DNA from 2 places in the Cellvibrio sp. pealriver genome. Region 1 is predicted to be linked to the other one. Evidence: predicted binding sites of a transcription regulator. Region 1 holds the regulator's gene; the other holds the start of a gene.
The links. The regulator FliA, encoded in region 1, starts transcription of late flagellar genes. The targets are predictions, from matches to a motif close to TAAAGTTATNNNNNNNNCGGCCGATANCC.

Region 1 (3,411 bases):
GTCGGTGCATGCTTATGGCACTGCCCGTTTGCAAGGTTGCATTCTGACCAAACTGGATGAAACTGCCAGCATTGGTGAGGCATTGGGTGTGGTAATGCAAAATCGTTTACCGATTGTGTACACCACAGACGGACAAGATATTCCCAAGCATCTGGAAGTCGCGCGTGCGCATCAGCTTGTATCAAAAGCCGTCGCATTGCTCAAAACAAATCCGGCAACGGCGGTTTCTTAAACAATCAATTGTGATAAGCAGGATAAAGTACCGGTGAAACTGAAATTAGTCGGATGAGTTGCCAAACCCTATCTATACTCAGTTCACCATTAGTGTGTCCGGCCAGTATGTCTGCAAGACAAATCACAATGCCCGGCACGCAACGTAAAGAACAGGTTTGGAGTTATGTGTAGATGAGCCAAGTGCGACCAGTACAAGTGATCGCTGTGTCCGGCGGTAAAGGCGGGGTAGGTAAGAGTAATATTTCCGTCAACCTGAGCATTGCATTGGCAGAATTGCGCCGTCGCGTGGTCTTGCTGGATGCCGATTTGGGGCTTGCCAATGTCGATGTTCTGTTAGGGATTCGCGCTACCCATACCCTGGCCGATGTCCTGGCTGGTACCCATAGTCTGGCGGACGTTTTGGTCACTGGGCCAGCGGGTATGAAAATTGTTCCTGCTTCCTCCGGCGTGCAACGCATGGCTGAATTAAGTTCAGCCGAACATGCGGGTTTGATCAATGCCTTCAATGATCTTTCTGATCAAGTCGATATTCTGGTGATAGACACTGCAGCCGGTATTTCGGATACCGTTGTCAGTTTTGTGCGCGCAGCAAATGAAGTCATCATTGTGGTATGCGACGAGCCATCGTCAATTACCGACTCTTATGCGCTGATCAAATTATTAAACAAAGAATACGGAATGCAGCGTTTCCGTGTGGTCGCCAATATGACGCGCACCCCACAGGAAGGTCTGAATATGTTTAACAAACTCAATACCGTTTGCGACCGTTTTCTGGATGTCACTTTGCAGTTTGTTGGCCAAATTCCTTTTGACGAAAATGTGCGCAAAGCCGTACAAAAACAGAAAGCCTTGTTGGAGTTTGCGCCCTCATCAAAAGCGTCAATTGCAATCCGCGCATTAGCGCAAGTAGTCGATAAGTGGCCACTGCCTAATTCACCAACCGGGCGCTTGGAATTTTTTGTAGAACGCTTGTTACAAGCAGCGAACTCACGCTGATTGATAATGCAAGCTAACTCTGTGGATCTAAAAGGTTGTGCCACAAGGCTGTTGGAAAAACACCGTATTGCTGTAAAAAAGAAGGTGCTCAATGGTCGCAGTCAATGGTCTAGCCATGTACGATAAAAAAGCATTATGCGATGCACACATTAACATCGAAGACTATGCGCCTTTGGTAAAACGCATCGCTTATCACATGATGTTGCGTATGCCTGCCAGCGTGCAGGTGGACGACCTTATCCAGGCCGGAATGATTGGCCTGATTGAAGCCTCCCAAAAATACGATGCCTCCCGTGGTGCCAGTTTTGAAACCTATGCGGGTATCCGCATTCGCGGCGCGATAGTGGATGAAATGCGCCGTGGCGATTGGGTGCCACGTTCCGTGCATCGCAATGCACGTCGTATTTCCCAAGCGGTTGCTGCTGTAGAGGCGCGCACAGGCCGCGATGCAAGCGACAGCGAAGTTGCCGCTGAACTGGGTGTGAGCCTCAACGAATATTTTGAGATGCTGCAAGACTCCAATGGCAGCCGCTTGTTCAGCTACGAAGAAACCTTTGGCGAAGAAGACAGCAACATCGATGCGACTGAGCACAGCAGTGCATTTGCCAGTCCTCTCGATGGCCTTCAACGAGACGGCATGAAATCCGCCTTGGTCAAAGCGATAGCGCAATTGCCCGAGCGTGAACGGATGGTATTGGCACTGTATTACGATCAAGAGCTCAACTTGAAAGAAATAGGCTTGGTGCTGGGTGTCAGTGAGTCACGTGTCAGCCAGATCCATAGTCAGGCAGCAGCGCGCCTGCGCAATAAACTGGTTGGCTGGCAATCGGCCTGATATCTGCCTAAAAGTTGAGCATCCTGGTGTGTGAGCGCCTCCAGTCCCGGCCGAGTTGGGTAAATACTCTGTGTTTTCAGCGATTTGGGCTATTATTCAAATTAAAAGTTGAGGATTTCCGTGCCGGAGCTGGCCGAAGTTTCAACTCCTACTAGACTATGATTAAACGAAAATCCCGAAAGGGTGTGTGGAGGTTGCGTTGGATAAGAATATGAAAATCTTGATTGTTGATGACTTTTCAACAATGCGACGGATTATTAAAAACTTGCTGCGGGATTTGGGGTTTTCCAATACCCATGAAGCTGACGATGGCGTAACGGCATTACCCATGTTGAAAAGCGGTGATTTCCAATTTTTGGTCACTGACTGGAACATGCCAGGTATGACGGGTATTGACTTGCTGAAGGCCGTGCGTGCGGACGAAAAGCTGCGTACCTTGCCCGTATTAATGGTGACTGCTGAAGCCAAACGCGATCAGATTATTGAGGCGGCGCAAGCGGGCGTAAATGGTTATGTTGTAAAACCATTTACTGCACAAGCGCTCAAGGAAAAAATTGAGAAAATTTTTGATCGCGTTGGTTAATTAGTGCCGATCAAATAATAAATAAGGCGTTGCCATGGCATCAGAACTTCAAGCATCTTCCAACGAAGCATTTGTTATCGAATTGAAAGAATGCGCCAAATTGCTTACTGAAAAATTGCAGAGTAACCAATTTGAAGACGCATCGGTGTTGATCCAATCTATCACCCAATCACGCGATCGCCATATCTTTCAATCAGTAGGGCGCTTAACACGCGGGCTGCACAATGCGATTGTCAACTTTAATGTTGATGCCGATCTCTCAAAAGAACCGCCCAAGATTGAGAACTCCGATATTCATGATGCTTCAAACCGTTTGAATTATGTAATAGAGCTTACGCAAAAAGCAGCAGAGAAAACCATGGATATGGTAGATGAAGCTGCGCCTATTGCGATGAATCTTGGTCAGGAAGCGAGTAGCTTACGCACCGAATGGGCACGATTGAAACGACGCGAAATGGATGCAGCTGAGTTTCGCCAACTCTATGAGCGGATGGATGGTTTTCTGGGCCAAATGGTTACCGGAACTGAGCAGCTCAGTAAAAATTTACAAGATATTGTTCTTGAGCAAGGCTTTCAGGATTTAACCGGGCAAGTATTAAAGCGAGTGATTGGGCTGATCAACGATGTTGAAAAAGATTTGGTAAGTCTTGTGCGTATTGCTGGCCAGGTTGAAGAAATTACCGGGCTCACCAGTGATAGTGAAACTGTCGCGCATGATATGGAAATCATGCAAAAACGGAAAACCGAGGCGGAAGGCCCACAA
Region 2 (3,411 bases), 360 kb from region 1:
CCACAAACGGTTTAAAGCGCTTGTGTAAATGCACCTTGGGCAATTGCGTATCGCATCCTTGTTCCAAACCTAAAATCAATTGTTCGTGAATTGCTTCTGGTTCCAGGAATGGCGTTTGCCAATAACTTTTTTCGACGCGATACGAGTTAATCAGATGAAGTTCTTTCACGCCTAACGTCGATATGGTTTGGAATATACGGCGTAACATTTTTGGGCGCGGTAATCCCAATATTAATGTTAATGGCAGTGGTGGTGGTGGTGCTTGTGTTACCTCTAACTCCAGCACTACTTCTGTCGCAGAGATACTGAGCAGTGTTCCTTTGCCAATGAGCCCATTTAGCATTCCTACTTTATACGTCTCACCTGTTGTAGCGCCGTGTATTTCGCGGATATGAGAAAGCCGCCGTGCATCGCGAATGACTGCTTGGGTGGGTGATAGTAGATCGCCCTGTGTGAGTAGGATCAAGTTCATACGCAATAGCAGAGGTAAGTGACAACAAGCATCCGGCAGTATTTGCCAAGAGTGTTTACTGTGACGCTATGGAAAAGAAAAGTCTGGAATTGAATGGCGTCCCCGGCGGGAATCGAACCCACATCATACGCTTAGGAGGCATACGTTCTATCCAATTAAACTACAGGGACGCACCGCACATGCTGTGCGGCGCGGATTATATAGGGTTAGGCGAAAAACATTAAGCCTTGGCGACAGTATAGGACGAGGAGTATTGGGTTTTTGCACCTTGCGCATTATAAAGTGATGGTGCAGTGCCTTTGCCGCGCAAAAGCCCCAGCAGATGATTCACTGTTTGTTGGGTGCGTCCAACCAGTTTGCCGTTAATGTCATTCATTTTTTGGCAATCTTCAAATTCACTGATGACCAGTTTCCATTCATCGCGCAAGGATAGTGTTGCGGCGTTGCGTTGCAGAAATAAATCCCAGCCGTTGGCATTGGTAGGTAATCCAAGCGTGTTCAATATTTGTTGGCGTTGTTTGGCATTGGTATTGAGCTGATCAACAAGCACAATTTTTTGGTCAACAATCTGCTGCAGTTCATTCAATTTGCGTTGTTCGAGCAGGTTGCGTTCATCCACAAGTAATTGTTTGAGTTGTGAAACAGCAGCGGCATCCTGCGCAATCATCTGGCGCAGTGCATTGATATCGAGAGACATAGCAACCTCTTCATTTTGTGATGGTACAAATTTGCGGGTGCAAATTGGGTGGCGCAAAACCGGTGGAGACAGATAAGAAAAGCGTCGGGGATACGCTTTTTTCAAGTGCCTTCGCCGCTACTCCGGGCGTGTTAGCCCAGCAGATCCTCTTGGTTGAGCATATTTTCAGCAATGCGCTCAGGATTAATTTCAAAACGACCTTCAGCAATGGCGCGTCTGATTTCGGCAACCTTATCCATATCGACATCGGGTGCGCTGTTGATTTTGGTTTGCAGGCGACCCAGGTTTTGGGCTTCCTGACTCAGTACAACCTGATCACTCGCGCTGGGCGCAGCAGGAGTAGGGCTGGAAGCTTGGGTTTTTGCTTCTGGTGCCGGAGCTGCGGGCTTGCTGCGAGCACCTTTGGTGCCGACAGAATCCAGATTGTTGTTGGTGTTAAGGTTCATTTTGTTTCCCCTATTGCTACCCTTGGCCTAAAAACCAGTAGTAGCGATTAACATCAGTAATGTCGCGGTTGCTATACGTGACAGGCGAGAGTTTTAGACTCTCTGATCTGGTTATCGACCAAACCCTGCCTAACTTTAGCAATTATTCGCACTAATTTAATAAAACATTCACTTAAAACGTCCGCACAGTCCCTTGGCTAACCACGATACCGCTGATAATCCGCTCGGATGAGTTATTACGGACTCTGATCTTTTGTCCCACACGGCCATCTGCCATGGCAGTACCGGCGCTACTGACTTTGATACTGCCAGCGAGTGACTCCAGGCTCACAAGTTCACCGCGTTTGACAACTGTTGGAGCATCCAGAAGCGCCGTTTTGAAGGGTTCACCCTGGCTGATATTGCGCTTGGCTTGTTTACCAATAATGTCGTCAGTTGTTACCAAAAATGCTTGTCTGATACTGCTGATATTGACGAGGTGTGTAGCTACGTGGCTTTGATTAATTAATTCGCCACGGGCGATGCTGCCTTGTGCAACCGGTATTTCCCGGTAGATGCTCACTTGTGCCGGTATATGAACCGACCATTTTTTGCCGCTTTCGCATTCCGCTTTGACACTGATGTTGCCGCCATTGCCGGTACTATCCTGAAGGGTGAAGGCAGGTGTGGATTCACATCGGGCGAGGCGCAAGCGGTTATCGAGATTACTTACATTGATATCAATGCGTTCATGTGGAGTAGTTGAGTAGGTTTTCGCAAGGAATTGGGCAACATCTTGTTTCAGTTGATGCAGTGGATAAACGGGTGCCGCAGCGAGATTAATCGAGTAGAAAGACAAAATGACCCATGCGGCAATTGTGCCGTGGGTCTGGCGCGAAACGCTTCGTAACAAAGTTCGATAAAAACTTCTATAAAAACTAGGAAGTTCCATATTTTGTCCTATCCTCAAGGGTAAGAACCGGGTGTCAGATTGAAAACAAAGAGTGACTAAAGTCTGACGCTTTTTTGCCGCTAAACTGCTTTACAGGTATCAAAGCAAATAGTGTGCCGTAAATTTGTTGCCGTTCGGCTCATCGGGAACCGCAATACTGAGAATAAAAGAGGTAATTGCATGGCTGGTGTAATGGATAGCGTCAATCAGCGCACGCAGCTGGTTGGGCAAAACCGTCTTGAATTGTTGTTGTTCCGGTTAGGTGGGCAACAGTTATACGGTATTAACGTCTTTAAAGTGAAAGAGGTATTACAGTGCCCGCAGCTTAATGCGATCCCGGGGCGCAGTTCGGTTGTGCGCGGTGTTGCGCACATCCGCGGCGGCACTCTGCCAATCATGGATATGAACCTTGCTATCGGCCGGCGTGAACTGCCGGATATCGAGAGCTGCTTTGTGATCATTACTGAATATAACCGTACCGCTCAGGGGTTTTTGGTGCGTTCGGTAGAGCGTATCGTCAATATGAATTGGGGCGATATTCACCCGCCGCCCAAAGGTGCCGGTAAAGAACACTATCTGACTGCTGTTACCCAAGTGGATGGGCAGTTAGTGGAAATTATTGATGTTGAGAAAATCCTTGCCGAAGTTGCTCCGCCACGCGAAGAGGTGAGCGCGGGTGTGATTGAAGATGGCATTGCTGACCGGGTTGTGCAGAAACATGTCCTGATCATCGATGACTCCACTATTGCGCGCAAACAAATCCAGCGTGTGGTAGAGGGGATGGGCATTAAAACAACGCTCAAGAAAGACGGCGCCGAAGGTTTTAAATATCTGCAGGACTTGCTGAAGGATGGCAAAGATCCCT

Region 2: flgM (flagellar biosynthesis anti-sigma factor FlgM) is a predicted target of FliA. The motif match lies at 1,725-1,753, and genes of this name have one in related genera.

The regions. Positions count from the first base shown of each region.
Region 1 is NZ_KQ236688.1:1,516,573-1,519,983, reverse strand. It holds gene flhF (flagellar biosynthesis protein FlhF) at 1-232, shown strand, start outside; gene VC28_RS06400 (MinD/ParA family protein) at 406-1,230, shown strand; gene VC28_RS06395 (RNA polymerase sigma factor FliA) at 1,346-2,065, shown strand; gene cheY (chemotaxis response regulator CheY) at 2,265-2,648, shown strand; gene VC28_RS06385 (protein phosphatase CheZ) at 2,683-3,411, shown strand, end outside.
Region 2 is NZ_KQ236688.1:1,156,943-1,160,353, forward strand. It holds gene VC28_RS04830 (16S rRNA (uracil(1498)-N(3))-methyltransferase) at 1-472, opposite strand, end outside; tRNA gene VC28_RS04835 (tRNA-Arg) at 567-642, opposite strand; gene VC28_RS04840 (flagella synthesis protein FlgN) at 693-1,169, opposite strand; gene flgM (flagellar biosynthesis anti-sigma factor FlgM) at 1,301-1,615, opposite strand; gene flgA (flagellar basal body P-ring formation chaperone FlgA) at 1,788-2,546, opposite strand; gene VC28_RS04855 (chemotaxis protein CheV) at 2,727-3,411, shown strand, end outside.